2 regions of the Achromobacter sp. HZ01 genome follow, and region 2 is predicted to be linked to the other one. Evidence: predicted binding sites of a transcription regulator. Region 2 holds the regulator's gene; the other holds the start of a gene.

Region 1 (7,641 bases), on a different contig from region 2:
TAGCCGGCGGCGTCGGCCTTGATGTCCAGGCCGACCCAGTCCAGGTGCTGCAGCACGTCGGCCAGGCGCAGCGGATAGATGCCGGCGGTGTGCATGCCGACCTGGTAGCCCATGCGCCGCACGTCGCGGATCATCTGGGCCAGGCGCGGCTCGCTCAGGGGTTCGCCGCCGGAGAACACGACGGCGTCCAGCAGCCCCTTGCGGGTTTCGAGGAAAGCGCGGATGTCATGCCAGTCGTAGCGCGCGGTGCGCGTCTGCAATTCGGTGTTGTGGCAGTAATGGCAGCGCCAGGGGCAGCCGGCGATGAAGACCACGGCGGCCAGCTTGCCGGGCCAGTCCACGGTGGAAAAAGGCACCAGCCCGCCCACCGAATGGGCGTGGCGCGGCAAGGGCTGCAGCACCGGCTGCGGCAAGGCGGCGTAGGCCGGCCTGACGGCCATCCTGCGCGCGGCGGGCGCGGACCCCGACCCGCAGGCCGGGGCAGGACGCGCGCCCTCAGGCGCGGCGTTCGACGAAGAAGCGGCGTTCATTGAATTCGCCTTGTTTGCCGGTGTTGAAGGACGAAACGGGACGGTGGTAGCCCATCACGCGGGTCCAGATCTCGCAGCGCACGCGCTGGCTGTCGTCCAGCATGGGGGCGGTGGCGGGGGCGATGTCGGGGGTGGTCAGGGTTTGCATAGGGGTTCCTTGGTAGAGGCCAGGGGGATATCCGGCTAGGCCGGGGTGCAGCATGACGATTGCCGGGCGAGCAGCTCGGCATCGCATTTGGGGCAGAACTCGTGGCGTCCCGCCAGATAGCCGTGGTTGGGGCAGATCGAGAAGGTCGGCGTGACGGTGATGTAGGGCAGGCGGAAATTCGACAGCGCGCGGCGCACCAGCTCCTTGCAGGCGCCGGCCGAGGACACGGCCTCGTTCATGTACAGGTGCAGCACGGTGCCGCCGGTGTACTTGCCCTGCAGCGCTTCCTGAAGCTCCAGCGCGTGGAAGGGGTCGTCCGTATGCCCCACCGGCAGCTGGCTGGAATTGGTGTAGTAGGGCTGCGCGTCGCTGCCGGCCTGCAGGATGTCGGGATAGCGCTTGCGGTCCTCGCGCGCGAAACGGTAGGTGGTGCCTTCGGCCGGCGTGGCCTCCAGGTTGTACAGGTGGCCGGTCTGTTCCTGGAACTCGGTCATGCGGGCGCGCACGCGGTCCAGCAGCCGGACCGCCATGGCGTGGCCCGGCCCGGTGGTGATGTCGTCCATATCGCCGGTGAAGTTGCGGATCATCTCGTTGATGCCGTTCACGCCCAGCGTGCTGAAGTGGTTGCGCAGCGTGCCCAGGTAGCGGCGGGTGTAGGGATACAGGCCCTGGTCGATGTAGCGCTGCACCACCTTGCGCTTGGTTTCGAGCACGTCGCGCCCCAGTTCCAGCAGGTGGTCCAGGCGCGCCATCAGCTTGCCCTCGTCGCCGCGGCAGGTATAGCCCAGGCGCGCGCAGTTGACCGTGACCACGCCCACCGAGCCGGTCTGCTCGGCCGAGCCGAACAGGCCGTTGCCGCGCTTGAGCAGTTCGCGCAGGTCCAGCTGCAGGCGGCAGCACATGGAGCGCACCATGTGCGGCTCCAGGTCGGAATTGAGGAAGTTCTGGAAATAAGGCAGGCCGTAGCGCGCCGTCATTTCGAACAGGCGTTCGGTGTTGGGATGGTCCCAGTCGAAGTCCGGCGTGATGTTGTAGGTGGGGATGGGGAAGGTGAAGACGCGGCCCTTGGCGTCGCCGGCCATCATGACTTCGATGTAGGCGCGGTTGATCATGTCCATCTCGGCCTGCAGGTCGCCGTAGGCGAACGGCATTTCCTCGCCGCCCACGTACGGAATCTGTTCGCGCAGGTCGGCCGGGCAGGTCCAGTCGAAGGTCAGGTTGGTGAACGGCGTCTGCGTGCCCCAGCGGCTGGGCACGTTGAGGTTGTAGATCAGCTCCTGCATGGCCTGCTTGACCTGCGCGTAGGTCATGGCGTCGCGGCGGATGAAAGGCGCCATGTAGGTGTCGAACGAGCTGAAGGCCTGCGCGCCGGCCCATTCGTTCTGCAGCGTGCCCAGGAAGTTGACGATCTGGCCGATGGCGGCCGACATGTGGCGCGGCGGCGTGGCCTCGACCTTGCCGGGGATGCCATTGAAGCCTTCGGTCAGCAGCTGGCGCAGCGACCAGCCGGCGCAATAGCCGCTCAGCATGTCCAGGTCGTGGATGTGGATGTCGCCTTCGCGGTGGGCGCGTCCGGCCTCCGGCGCGAAGACATTGGACAGCCAGTAGTTGGCGGTGACCTTGCCCGCGACGTTCAGAATCAGGCCGCCCAGGCTGTAGCCCTGGTTGGCGTTGGCGTTGACGCGCCAGTCGCGCTGCTCCAGGTATTCCTCCATGGCGCTTTCCACGTCCACCAGGGTGTGGCGCAGCGAGCGCAGGCGGGCGTGCTGCTCGCGGTAGACGATGTAGGCGCGCGCCGTGCGCCAGCGGCCGGCCTGGACCAGGACTTCCTCGACGCGGTTCTGGATGGTTTCGACGCCGGGGCAGGGCTGGTCGGCCAGCGCGTCGATGACGGCGTCGGTCAGCGCCTGCGCGCCCGCGAGGTCCAGTTCCCCGGTGCTCTGGCCGGCCGCGGCGATGGCGTGGGCGATCTTGTCGCGGTCGAACGCCACGACCCGGCCGTCGCGCTTGAGTATGTGCTGGATATGCATGACTGACACCATATGTAGTAGGGTGGTGAAACTCTATCACCACATATGGTGTCGTCGACGTACGCGAGACGCGGGATTTCAGCCCTGCTTGATGCGCATCAAACGCGTTTTTCGCGCCTTGCGCGGACCGTCAAAAGCCGATTCCGACCCCGGCCAGCGCGATCGCCAGGGCCAGCGCCGCGGTGCGCGCCGCCGGGCGCGGGGCCCACGACAGCATGCCGACCCACAGCAGGGCGCCGGCCGACAGCCAGCCCAGCCAGGCCACCACGCCCACCGTATTGCCCCACAGGCTGACGCAGGGCAGGAGGGCCAGGGCCAGCAGCAGCAGGCCGGCGCCGCGCAGCACGCGGCTGTGTCCGGCCGACGGGTCGCGGCCCCAGACCTGGTCGTAATGGCGCGGCATGGCCAGGCTCAGGCAGGCCATGCCGGAGTAGGTCAGCAGCAGGGCCATGCCGATGGCGTACAGGTCGTTGGAATTCATGCCGCTGCCTCTTCGTTTGCGCGGGGGATGCGCTGCGAGGGCGCCGTAGCGGGCCGGCGCCATAACCGCAGGGCCGCCCAGCCCGATAGTACGCCGAAAGCCAGGGCGCTCAGTTCGACGCCGGCGCTTTCCCAGTCGCCGCGCGCGATCTGCGCGTACAGGTGGTCGCCCACGGCGGCGTACGACATCAGCGGCAGCAGCAGGCACAGCGCCGACAGCAGGCCCAGCTGCATGATCCAGGCGCGGCGCGGGGCGCACAGCCAGGCATGCGGCAGCGTCAGCGCCCAGATCAGGAAGAAGACGCGCAGCTCCCACGCGGCCCGGTCCTGCAGCGTCACCGGCAGCAGGCGATTGGCCCAGAAATAGCCGACGCAGGCGATGGCCAGCCCGGCCATCGCGGCCACGTTCAGTCCTTCGATCAGGCGGTAGACGCGCGCGGTGGCGGCGCCGAATTCGCCGCCGTGCCGGGCGCGGCGCTTGACCATGAAGAGGATGGCGCCGGTGCCCATCAGGGCCGCGCCGGCCATGCCGCAGATGAAATACAGCCATTGCATGGCCACGCCGCCGAACCTGGCCATGTGCAGGTCGCTCAAGACCTGGCGCGTGCGCGGCGCGGCGCCGCCCAGCACTTCGCCGGCCGGGCGCACGCGCAGCAGTTCGCCGTCGCCCGTGAACTCCGCCATGCCGGTGGTGGCGCTGATGTTGCGCAAGGTGTCGGCCGCCTCGTTCCAGCCGTACACGCCGATGCGCATGGAGCTGTCTTCGGGGTTGCGGATGACGATGGCGCGGGCGGTCTGGCCGATCAGGCTTTCGGCCCGGGCGACGATGGGCTCCAGCGCCGGCACGGCCTGGGCGGCGCCGCTGCGCGCGAGCATCGGCTCGCCTTCCAGTTCGGCCAGATAGGCGCGCAGCGCCTGCGGGCCCTCGCCGTAGGTGGCGGAAACGGGGGCGGGCATGAGCGTGGCGCCGGAAATCACCACGCCGGTGTAGGCGATCATGAACAGAAAGGGCAGGGTCAGCACCGCGCTCGTATTGTGCGCGTCCAGCCACGAGCGCTGGCCCTTGTTGGCGCGGAAGGTGAAGAAATCCTTGAAGATGCGTTTGTGCGTGACCACGCCGGAAATCAGCGCCACCAGCATCGCCATGGTGGCGAAGGCCACGATCCACAGCCCCAGTCCGGCGTCGTGCAGGGTGTAGTGGAAGTCCACGAAGTGCTGGCCGCCCGGCGTGGCACGGCTTTCGGCCTCGTCGTGGTGCTCGTCCAGTTCGGCGCCGGTGACGGGGTCGAGCTCGGCGTCGGCGTAAAGGCCGTTCTTGTCGAACCAGTACACCGTCAGCCCGTTGTCGTGGTGGCGGTTGACCGGCCAGATTTCCCACATGCCCGCGCCGGCATGGTTGCGGGCCATGTAGTCCACCGCCAGCCCGAAGCGGTGGGCGCGGTCCACCGGCGCGCCTTGCCGCTCGGCGGCCGAGGCTTCGGCAGCCTGGTGTTCGGGCGTCATCCAATGGGTGATGGGTTCGGAGAACACGGCCAGCGAACCCGTCAGGAAGACGGCGAACAGCAGCCAGGAGAACCACAGGCCGACCCACGTATGGAGCCAGGCCATGGACAGGCGGAAACCGGATTTCAGGGTGAGCCTCTTTCTTGTGACGCCGCCGCGAACCGAGGCGGTCTGATTTTTATTGAGAATAATTCCGATTCTAAACTAAATGGGGCCAGTGTTGTCCGGTCCGGGGCTTTGTATTTTCTGCACCCGGTGCGCGCAGGCGCGGCGTGCGGGGCGGCGCGGGAACGCCGGTTGCTGGGGTCGCGCAGGTCGCCAGGCCGCCGGTACGCGGCGGCGGTGGCGCGACACTACACAGACAGAGGAGCGTCCAATGAAACGCAAAGCCGGAAATGCCGCGCAGATCGAGGAACTGCTGTATCAGGCCCTGGAAACCGAGATCGGGGGATTGAAAATCTACGAGACCGCCGTGACCTGCGCCGTCAATGAAGACCTGAAGCAGGAATGGCAGGACTATCTGGAAGAAACGCGCACCCATCGCCGCGTGCTGCTGACCGTGTTCGAGCAGCTGGGGCTGGACCCCGAGCGCGAGTCGCCGGGCCGCGAGGTCGTGCGCCATATCGGCGAGTCGCTGGTGAAGGCCATGAAGATGGCGATCGCCGCTGGCGACGCCGACGCCGCGCAGCTGGTCGCGACCGAATGCGTGGTGCTGGCCGAGACCAAGGACCACGCCAACTGGACGCTGATCGGCGTGATCGCCGAGCAGCACGGCGGCACCGAGGGCAAGGTGCTCAAACAGGCCTATGACGCGGTGGTCACCGACGAGGAACACCATCTCTATCACACCAAGGGCTGGTCGCGGGAGCTGTGGATCGAGGCCCTGGGCTATCCCGCCGTGCTGCCGCCGCCCGAAGAGGTCAAGCAGGTGGAGTCCGCGATCGGCGCATCCCGCGCCGAGCAGTCCCGCGCCAAGATGCTTTAGGAGAGCCGCCATGCCAGGGAAGAAACCAGCCAAGGCGGGCGCCGCGCCGGCCGTCGATAGCGCCTACCAGAACACCGACAGCGGCCCCGGCGCCGCGCCCGAGGGCGGCGCGCGCGGCCGGGCGCGCAGTCCGGCCGCCAGGCGGGCCGCGGCCGTGGACGCCGCCGCATCCGCGCTGGACCACAACGCCGGCAAGGCCGCCGAGTATGGCGAGGAAGGCGCGCGCTGTCCGTATACGGGCGCCAGCGTGTCTCCGGCGGACCCGGCCGCGGGCGCCAGCTCCCTGTCCGAAAGCGCGGACTCGCCCAAGACCGGCGGGCCGGCCGCGCCCGGCGTCAACGCCGCCGACGGCCGGCTGGCGCGCGTGCGCGCCGACCCCACGGGCCAGCCGCTGACCACCAACCAGGGCGTGCGCATCAGCGACAACCAGCATTCGCTCAAGGCGGGGCTGCGCGGGCCGGCGCTGCTCAAGGATTTCGTCCTGCGCGAGAAGATCACGCACTTCGACCATGAGCGCATCCCCGAGCGCATCGTGCACGCGCGCGGCTCGGCGGCGCACGGCTACTTCGTCTGCGAGCGGGCCCTGACCGACCTGACCGCGGCCGCGCCGTTCGCCGAGGTCGGCAAGCGCACGCCGGTATTCGTGCGCTTCTCGACCGTGGCCGGCGAGCGCGGCTCCAAGGACACCGCGCGCGATGTGCGCGGCTTCGCGGTCAAGTTCTACACCGACGAAGGCAACTGGGACCTGGTGGGCAACAACATGCCGGTGTTCTTCATCCAGGACGCGATGAAATTCCCGGACCTGGTGCACGCGGTCAAGCCCGAACCGCACCACGCCATGCCGCAGGCCGCTTCGGCGCACGACACGTTCTGGGACTTCGTGTCGCTGATGCCGGAATCCACCCACATGCTGATGTGGCTGATGTCGGACCGCGCGATCCCGCGCAGCTTTCGCATGATGCAGGGCTTTGGCGTGCACACCTTCCGCTTCGTCAACGCCGACGGCGAGTCGCGGCTGGTCAAGTTCCACTGGAACCCCTTGCTGGGCACGCATTCGCAGGTCTGGGACGAGGCCGTCAAGACGGCCGGCGCCGATCCCGATTTCCACCGGCGCGACTTGTGGGAGGCCATCGATTCCGGCAACCCCCCGCAATGGGAGCTGGGCGTGCAGGTCTTTACCGAGGAAGAGGCCGAACGCTTCAGCTTCGACGTGCTGGACGCCACCAAGATCGTGCCCGAGGAACTGGTGCCGGTGGTGCCGGTGGGCCGGCTGGTGCTGGACCGCAACCCCGACAACTTCTTCGCCGAAACCGAGCAGGTGGCTTTCTGCGCGGCGCACGTGGTGCCGGGCCTGGACTTCACCAACGATCCCTTGCTGGCCGGACGCATCCATTCCTACGTGGACACGCAGATTTCTCGGCTGGGCGGCCCCAATTTCCACGAGATCCCGATCAACGCGCCGCTGGCGCCGGTGCAGAACAACCAGCGCGACGGCATGCACCGCCAGGCCATCCACCGGGGGCGGGCGGCCTACGAGCCCAATTCGCTGGGCGGCGGCTGTCCGTTCCAGGCCGGCATGGACGGTTTCGTGTCCTTTCCCGAGCCGGTGGCGGGCGACGAGCTGCGCGGCCATCCCGAGAAATTCGCCGAGCACTACAACCAGGCCACGCTCTTCTACCTGAGCCAGACCGAATGGGAGCGCCGCCACATCGCCAGCGCGTTCGCGTTCGAACTGAGCAAGGTCACGGTGCCGGCCGTGCGCCGGCGCATGGTGGCGTCCCTGCGCAACGTGTCCGACGAGCTGGCCGGCTCGGTGGCGCAGCGCCTGGGCATGGCCTTGCCCGATCCGCTGCCGCGCGCCTGCGAACCGCCGGCGCCCGAGGTCGAGGTCTCGCCCGCGCTGTCGCTGACCGCGCGGCCCGGCGACGGCGGCGCGGCCACGCGCAAGGTCGCGATCCTGGTGGC
Region 2 (7,641 bases):
TGCGGATAAAAGCTCGCGAATTTGGCGTCATCGCATCGCGCGCGCGGCGTTGCGCGGCTGGCAGCCGCACATGCCGAGTGCTAGCAGCCCTTGCGCCAGTGCGGTTTATGCGCCTCAGGACAGCGCGGGCAATTCCACGCGCTGCATGAGCTGGCGCCACGTTTCGGCGACCCGGGCGCGCACGCGCAGGTCCGCGCCCACCCGTTCGGCGTCGATGAATTCGTAGCGACGGGCGGCTTCCAGGTGCTCCAGCATCGGCAGCCGCACCATGCCGGCGGCATCGCCCAGCAGCACCGGCGCCATGTACAGCAGCAGTTCGTCGACGCAGTCTGCCGCGACCAGCGCGCCGCTCAGGCCGGCGCCGGCCTCCACGTGCACTTCGTTGATCTGCTCGGCCGCCAGCCAACGCATCATCGCCGGCAGATCCACCCGGTCCGGCGTCGCGCCGGGCAGCGGCACGACGCGCGCGTTCATGGCATGCAGCCGCGCGGCCTTGGCCGCGTCCTCGCGGGCGGTGAAGACGATGACTTCGGCGCCGTCGAAAAGCCTGGCGTGCTCGGGGATCTCGAAGCGGCCGTCGACCACCGCCTTGCGCGGCTGGCGCGGCGTATCCACGCCGCGCACGTTCAGCTGCGGGTCGTCCTTCAGCACGGTGCCCATGCCGGTCAGCACCACGCAGCTGCGCGCGCGCCAGCGATGGCCGTCGGCGCGGGCGTCCGCGCCGGTGATCCATTGCGATACGCCGTTATGCAGGGCGCTGCGGCCGTCCAGCGAGGCCGCCATTTTCATCCACACCCAGGGCAGCCCGCGGCTCATGCGGGAAATAAAGCCCGCGTTGACCGCCAGCGCTTCTTCCCGGCACACGCCGGTGGTGACCGCAATGCCGGCCTCGCGCAGCCGCGCCAGGCCCTGCCCGTTGACCAGCGGATTCGGATCGCCCAGCGCCACCACCACGCGCGCCGGACGCGCCGCCAGCACCGCGTCCACGCAGGGCGGCGTGCGGCCGTAATGGCTGCAGGGTTCCAGCGTCACGTACAGCGTGGCGCCGGCCACCGACTCGCCGCGCGCCTGCGCGTCGCGCAGGGCGCAGACTTCGGCATGGGGACCGCCGGGGGGCTGGGTCGCGCCTTCGCCCAGCACGCGCCCGTCGCGCACGATCACGCAGCCGACCCGGGGGTTGGGCGCGGTGGAGTACATGACGGTGCGCGCCAGGTCCAGCGCGCGTCGCATCCAGAAAACGTCGTCGGGGTCGCTCGGGGTCATCATGCCCAGGATTGTATGCCGCGCCGGCCGCCTGCGACGGGGCCGGCAGTGAATGTCCGTTTTGGGCCGATAGGCGTCTTTCGCGGCGCGCCGGCGGGGCCGGGATTGCAGTAAAACTGTCGCTACACCCCTTTTTATTCCACTGCCTGGAGCCGGTCCATGAAACAAGCGCTGATCGTCATCGACGTACAAGAATCTTTCCGGCTGCGTCCGTTTTGGGACGAAACGGAATATCCGGCGTTCCTCGGGCAGATCCAGTCCCTGATCGACGCCGCCGTCGCCCGCGACATGCCGGTGCTGCAGGTGTTCCACACCAGCGCCGCCAACGACCCGGCCAACCCGTTCTCGCTGGCTTCCGGCCACGTGCGCACGCTGAAGGAGCTGCACCTCGCCCCCTCCGCCGTGTTCCACAAGACCGTGCATTCCTCGCTCTACGCGGTCGACGCCGACGGCGCCAGCCTGCACGACTGGCTGCGCGAGCACGGCATCGAGGGCGTCATCGTCTGCGGCATCCGCACCGAGCAGTGCTGCGAAACCACGGCCCGCCACGCCAGCGACGCCGGTTTCAAGGTCGTATTCCCGACCGACGCCACGCTGACCTTCGCCATGCAGAGTCCGTCCGGCAAGAACTACACGCCGGCCGAGATCCGCGACCGCACCGAACTGGTGCTGCAGGGGCGCTTCGCCCGCATCGCGCGGGCCGCCGACGCGCTGGCGGGCTAGGAGCCGCGCATGGTGCCGGTGTATTTCGTGCTGTCGCAAGGCGTCGTCCTGCTGGACGTGGCCGGCCCGGCCGAAGCGTTCCGCGTGGCCAACAAACTCTGCCCCGGCGCGTTCGAACTGCATTTCTGCGGCCCGTCGCGCGAGGTCGAGAGCGGCCTGCCCGGCCTGCACCTGGCCCAGGTCAAGCCGCTGCCAGCAGCCTTGCCGGCGCACGCGCTGGTCATCGTATCGGGCGTGGTGGGCCAGCCCACGCGCCTGGACGAGCCGCAGGCCCGCGCCATCATCGAGTGGCTCGCGCAGCGCCACCCGGCCGACGGCTTCACGCTGATGACCGTGTGCGCGGGCGCGCTGTTCGCGGCCCGCGCCGGACTGACGCGGCAGCGCGAATGCACCACGCACCACAGCTGCCTGCAGCAGCTGGCGGCCATAGACCCGAGCGCGCGGCTGCACGACAACCGCATCTTCGTCGAGGACGGCAAACTGGTCAGCAGCGCCGGCATTACCGCCGGCATCGACCTGGCGCTGCACATGGTGTCGCGCCATTGCGGGCCGCGGGTGGCCAGCGAGGTGGCGCGCGACATGGTGGTCTACCAGCGGCGCGCCGGCACCGATTCGGCGCTGTCGCCCTGGCTGGACCACCGCAGCCACCTGCATCCGGGCGTGCACCGGGTGCAGGACGCCGTGATCCGCGATCCGGCCGCGCCGTGGTCGGCGCAATCGCTGGCCGACCACGCGCATACCAGCGCGCGCCATCTGACCCGCCTGTTCCGCGAGCACGCGGGCTGCACGCCGATGGACTATCTCTACCAGATACGCGTGGCGCTGGCGCGCGACCTGCTGCGCGACACCCGGCTGGACCTGGAGCGCGTGGCCGAAAAATCGGGTTTTGGCTCGGCCCAGCACATGCGGCGGGTCTGGCGCAAGTTCCAGCCGCTCACGCCCAGCCTGGCGCGCGCGGCGGCCGAACACTGACGGGACGGGGCTTAGTCCTTGCGCAGCTTGCCCGGCAGCAGCGGGCCCTGCATCTCGCGGATGGCCTCGACGAATTCGCCGATGTCCTCGAAGCTCTTGTAGACCGAGGCGAAGCGCACGTAGGCCACCTTGTCGAGCTTGCGCAGCTCGTTCATGACCAGTTCGCCGATCTGCTCGGTGGGCACCTCGCGCAGCCCGCTGGCCAGCAGCTGCTCTTCGATGCGGGCGACCGCGGCGTCCACGTCTTCGGTGCTGACCGGCCGCTTGCGCAGCGCCAGGCTCAGGCTGGCGCGCAGCTTGCCGGGATCGTAATCGCTGCGGCTGCCGTTGCGCTTGACGACCGAAGGCATGGCGAGCTCCACCCGTTCATACGTGGTGAACCGCTTGTCGCAGGACAGGCAGCGGCGGCGACGCCGGATGGCGTCGCCCTCTTCGGAGACCCGGCTGTCGACGACCTGCGTTTCGGCATTGCCGCAAAATGGACACCGCATGTGTGATCCCTAAAGGCGCTGGAGGCAATAGTTAAGCATATTGTAACGGCGACCCGCAGCCATCCATACAGGCCAGGCCGCAAGGCCGGGGCCCGCAAAAAAAGCGAAGGGACGGCGCCTTGCGGACCGTCCCTTAGCCAGGCCAGTGCGGGCGCGCGGCCCGCAGGCGGGCTTACTTCTTGCCGTAGACCGGCAGGCGCGCGGTCAGTTCATTGACGCGGGCGCGCACGGCGGCGATGTTGGCCTCGTCGCGCGGGTTGTCCAGCACGTCGGCGATCAGGTTGGCGGTCAGCTCGGCTTCCGCTTCCTTGAAGCCGCGGGTGGTCATGGCCGGCGTGCCCAGGCGGATGCCGCTGGTCACGAAGGGCTTTTCCGGGTCGTTCGGGATGGCGTTCTTGTTGACCGTGATGTGGGCCTGGCCCAGCACGGCTTCGGCTTCCTTGCCGGTGATGCCCTTGGAGCGCAGGTCCACCAGCATCACGTGGCTTTCGGTGCGGCCGGAAACGATGCGCAGGCCGCGCTTGACCAGCGTGTCGGCCAGGACCTTGGCGTTCTTGACGACCTGCTCGGCGTAGGTCTTGAACTCGGGTTCCAGCGCTTCCTTGAAGGCCACGGCCTTGCCGGCGATGACGTGCATCAGCGGGCCGCCCTGGATGCCGGGGAAGATCGCCGAGTTGATGATCTTTTCGTACTCGGCCTTCATCATGATGACGCCGCCGCGCGGGCCGCGCAGCGACTTGTGCGTGGTCGAGGTGACGAAGTCGGCGTGCGGCACCGGGTTGGGGTAGACGCCGCCGGCGACCAGGCCGGCGTAGTGGGCGATGTCGACCATGAACAGCGCACCGTTGTCGTGGGCGATGCGGGCCATGCGCTCGAAATCGATGTGCAGGGCGTAGGCCGAGGCGCCGGCGACGATCAGCTTGGGCTTGTGCTCCTTGGCCAGCTGCTCGACCTGGGCGTAGTTCAGGACTTCGTTTTCGTCCAGGCCGTACGAGATGAAGTTGTACAGCTTGCCCGAGGCGTTGACGGAAGCGCCGTGGGTCAGGTGGCCGCCTTCGGCCAGGCTCATGCCCAGCACGGTGTCGCCCGGCTTGAGGACGGCCATGTACACGCCCTGGTTGGCCTGCGAGCCCGAGTTGGGCTGCACGTTGGCGGCTTCGGCGCCGAAGATCTGCTTCAGGCGGTCGATGGCCAGCTGTTCGACCACGTCCACGTACTCGCAACCGCCGTAGTAGCGCTTGCCCGGGTAGCCTTCGGCGTACTTGTTCGTGAACTGCGTGCCCTGGGCTTCCATGACGGCCGGGCTGGCGTAGTTTTCCGAAGCGATCAGCTCGATGTGCTGCTCCTGGCGCACGTCTTCCTTCTGGATGGCGGCCCAAACGTCCGGGTCAGCCTTGGACAGGGTGAGGTTGCGGTCAAACATGACGGGGGGTTCCTGAGACGGTAAGAAAGAGAGGAAAACGGCGTCGGACGGGGTAAACCCGGACAATGGCGGATAGTTTACCGCGTCGGGCCGGGCAAATTGCCGCCAAAATGCGCGCAACCCGGGCAAAAATGCCGCGACGGGCGCGAAAACCACGGCATCGCGGCGCGTACGGCAAAACGCCTCAAGCCGGCTTGAGGAACTTTCATGCAAGCCGGCAAGAAAAAAAGGGCCGCATAAAGCGGCCCCTTTCCGGCGGTGCGGCCTCAGGAGGCCGAGGTGGCGCCGATCTGCTTGGGCGCAAGCCTGGGGTTGAGCGTGTAGGTGCCGGTCAGCGAGGCCTTGGCCAGCACGTGGTTCTGCATGGCGCGCAGCGCGTCCTCGCCGGTGAACGAACCCTGCAGGTTCAGGGTCGGCACGTCCAGCGCGTACAGGGTGAACACGTAGCGGTGCACCAGCGCGTCGTTCCAGGGCGGGCACGGGCCGTCATAGCCGAAATAATCCCCGCTCATGTCGTGGTCATTGGCGAACCACGAGGAATACGAGTTGATGCCCTGGCGCGTGTCCATGGGCGCCAGCGGGCCGCCCTTGCCGCGCGGCGTGATGCCGTTGGAGAAGGCCCCTTCGTCGATTTCGCGCATGTCGGCGGCCAGGTCCACCAGCACCCAGTGGAAGAAGTCCACGCGCGGCAGGTCGGCCGGCACTTCGCGGCCTTCCTGGTTGACGTCGTCGGGACTGGAGGGGACGTCGGGATCGTGGCAGATCAGGGCGAACGACTGCGTACCCGCCGGGACGTCGTCCCAGGAAAACTGCGGGTTGTAGTTGTCTGCCAGCGCGACGTGCGATTGCGCATCGATCTTGCCGAAAGCGTAGCGCTCCGGAATCGACTCGTGATCGGAAAAGGACAAACTCGAGAGTTCCATGTCGTGCTCCTAGATTTGCCGCAAAGGCCCCACAGCCCCTGCCCGTACGCTCACAGGGTATCAAATCCTGATTGTCACGGCTTCAAATTAACACGCGCGAACTTGCGCTTGCCCACCTGGACCACGTAAGACCCCGCGGGCAATTGCAACGATTTGTCTTCCACGCGGTCGCCGTTGACGCGCACGCCGCCCTGCTCCACGTTGCGCTGCGCCTCCGAGCCGGACGCCACCAGGCCGGCTTCGCGCAGCAGCTTGAGTATGCCCACCGGCGCGCCGCCGATGTTCACTTCGGGGATGTCGTCGGGAATGGCGCCGTCGCGGAAGCGGGCCTCGAACGTGGCCAGCGCCGCTTCGGCGGCCTTGGCCGAGTGGAAGCGCGTGATGATTTCCTGGGCCAGCATGACCTTGGCGTCGCGCGGGTTGCGCCCGCCGTCGATTTCCTGCTTGAGCGCGGCGATCGCGTCCAGCGACAGGAACGACAGCAGCTCGAAGTAGCGCCACATCAGCGTGTCGGAAATCGACATGAGCTTGCCGAACATGGAGTCGGGCGACTCCGAAATGCCGATGTAGTTGCCCTTGGACTTGGACATCTTCTCGACGCCGTCGGTGCCCACCAGCAGCGGCATCGTCAGGATGCACTGGGGCTCCTGGCCATATTCCTTTTGCAGCTCGCGGCCGACCAGCAGGTTGAACTTCTGATCGGTGCCCCCCAGCTCCAGATCGGACTTCAGCGCCACCGAGTCATAGCCCTGCATCAGCGGATACAGGAATTCGTGCACCGAGATCGGCACGCCGTTCTTGAAGCGCTTGGTGAAGTCCTCGCGCTCCATCATGCGCGCCACGGTGTAGCGCGAGGCCAGCTGGATCATGCCGCGCGCGCCCAGCGGATCGCACCACTCGGAGTTGTAGCGGATCTCGGTGCGCGCCGGGTCCAGCACCAGGCTGGCCTGGGCGTAATAGGTCTGGGCGTTGGCCTCGATCTGCTCGCGGGTCAGCGGCGGGCGGGTGTTGTTGCGGCCGCTGGGATCGCCGATGGTCGAGGTGAAATCGCCGATCAGGAAGATGACGTTGTGCCCCATGTCCTGCAGCTGGCGCATCTTGTTCAGCACCACCGTGTGGCCCAGGTGGATGTCGGGCGCGGTGGGGTCCAGCCCCAGCTTGATGCGCAGCGGCACGCCGGTGGCGCGGCTGCGGGCCAGCTTGCGGACGAACTCGGATTCGACCAGGAGTTCGTCGCAGCCACGCTGGGCTATACGCAGATCGGCTTCGACTTCGGGAGTGATGGGGGCTTCTGAGGATGACATGGCAGGGGGACTGACGCGGCTTTGGCCGACAAAAAGGTGTAAAAAGTGACGAAAACTATCGAAAATTCTAGCCGAATCGGCTAGGATACCGCCCTAATCATACGCAATTGCCAGCTATACGCAGTTGCGGCCGCTTTACCCCGGTTTTTTCCGTTTCACTCACCCGTTGTTCACAAGATGCGCCTCGCGCCTGCCCTTGCCCCGGAAACCGTGGCGCGCGAGGGTATGTCCGCATACGCACCCTGCGAGCTCCTGCCACCTGAGAGGGTAACTTCACGATGACTCGTGGCCTCCACGAACTGGCGAGTAGCATCAAGCGCAAAGTTGCTGCCCTGTTTGCGCCCGTAGAACCCAAGCCGCACCGCTCGGGACTTTTCCGTCGCACTCTTCTCGTCACCGCACTCGGCCTGTTTGCCGGCGCCGCCGCCCTCGGCATGGTGCAGCAACCCGACCGCACCGAACTCCCCCCGTCGCGCATCATCCGCAGCGTCCTGCCGCTAAGCGCCGAGCAGGTCGAAGTCAGCGCCCCCAGCGCCGCGCCC

Evidence for each region. Region 2 encodes NrdR, which represses ribonucleotide reductase genes. Its sites were predicted from a motif close to CACNANATNTNGTG; they were not measured.
Region 1: the regulator NrdR is predicted to act here: its motif matches at 2,715-2,728, upstream of A6B37_RS06205 (ribonucleoside triphosphate reductase).

What each region holds. Positions count from the first base shown of each region.
Region 1 covers NZ_LWKV01000001.1:1,329,512-1,337,152, reverse strand. Annotated here, with positions in the region: gene A6B37_RS06215 (anaerobic ribonucleoside-triphosphate reductase activating protein) at 1-530, opposite strand, end outside; gene nrdD (anaerobic ribonucleoside-triphosphate reductase) at 496-678, opposite strand; gene A6B37_RS06205 (ribonucleoside triphosphate reductase) at 714-2,708, opposite strand; gene A6B37_RS06200 (DUF3325 domain-containing protein) at 2,839-3,189, opposite strand; gene A6B37_RS06195 (PepSY-associated TM helix domain-containing protein) at 3,186-4,796, opposite strand; gene A6B37_RS06190 (hypothetical protein) at 5,068-5,676, shown strand; gene A6B37_RS06185 (catalase) at 5,687-7,641, shown strand, end outside.
Region 2 covers NZ_LWKV01000004.1:77,741-85,381, forward strand. Annotated here, with positions in the region: gene ribD (bifunctional diaminohydroxyphosphoribosylaminopyrimidine deaminase/5-amino-6-(5-phosphoribosylamino)uracil reductase RibD) at 115-1,230, opposite strand; gene A6B37_RS19935 (isochorismatase family protein) at 1,423-1,986, shown strand; gene A6B37_RS19940 (helix-turn-helix domain-containing protein) at 1,996-2,958, shown strand; gene nrdR (transcriptional regulator NrdR) at 2,970-3,449, opposite strand; gene glyA (serine hydroxymethyltransferase) at 3,622-4,872, opposite strand; gene A6B37_RS19955 (YbhB/YbcL family Raf kinase inhibitor-like protein) at 5,139-5,795, opposite strand; gene tyrS (tyrosine--tRNA ligase) at 5,870-7,099, opposite strand; gene A6B37_RS19965 (peptidoglycan DD-metalloendopeptidase family protein) at 7,378-7,641, shown strand, end outside.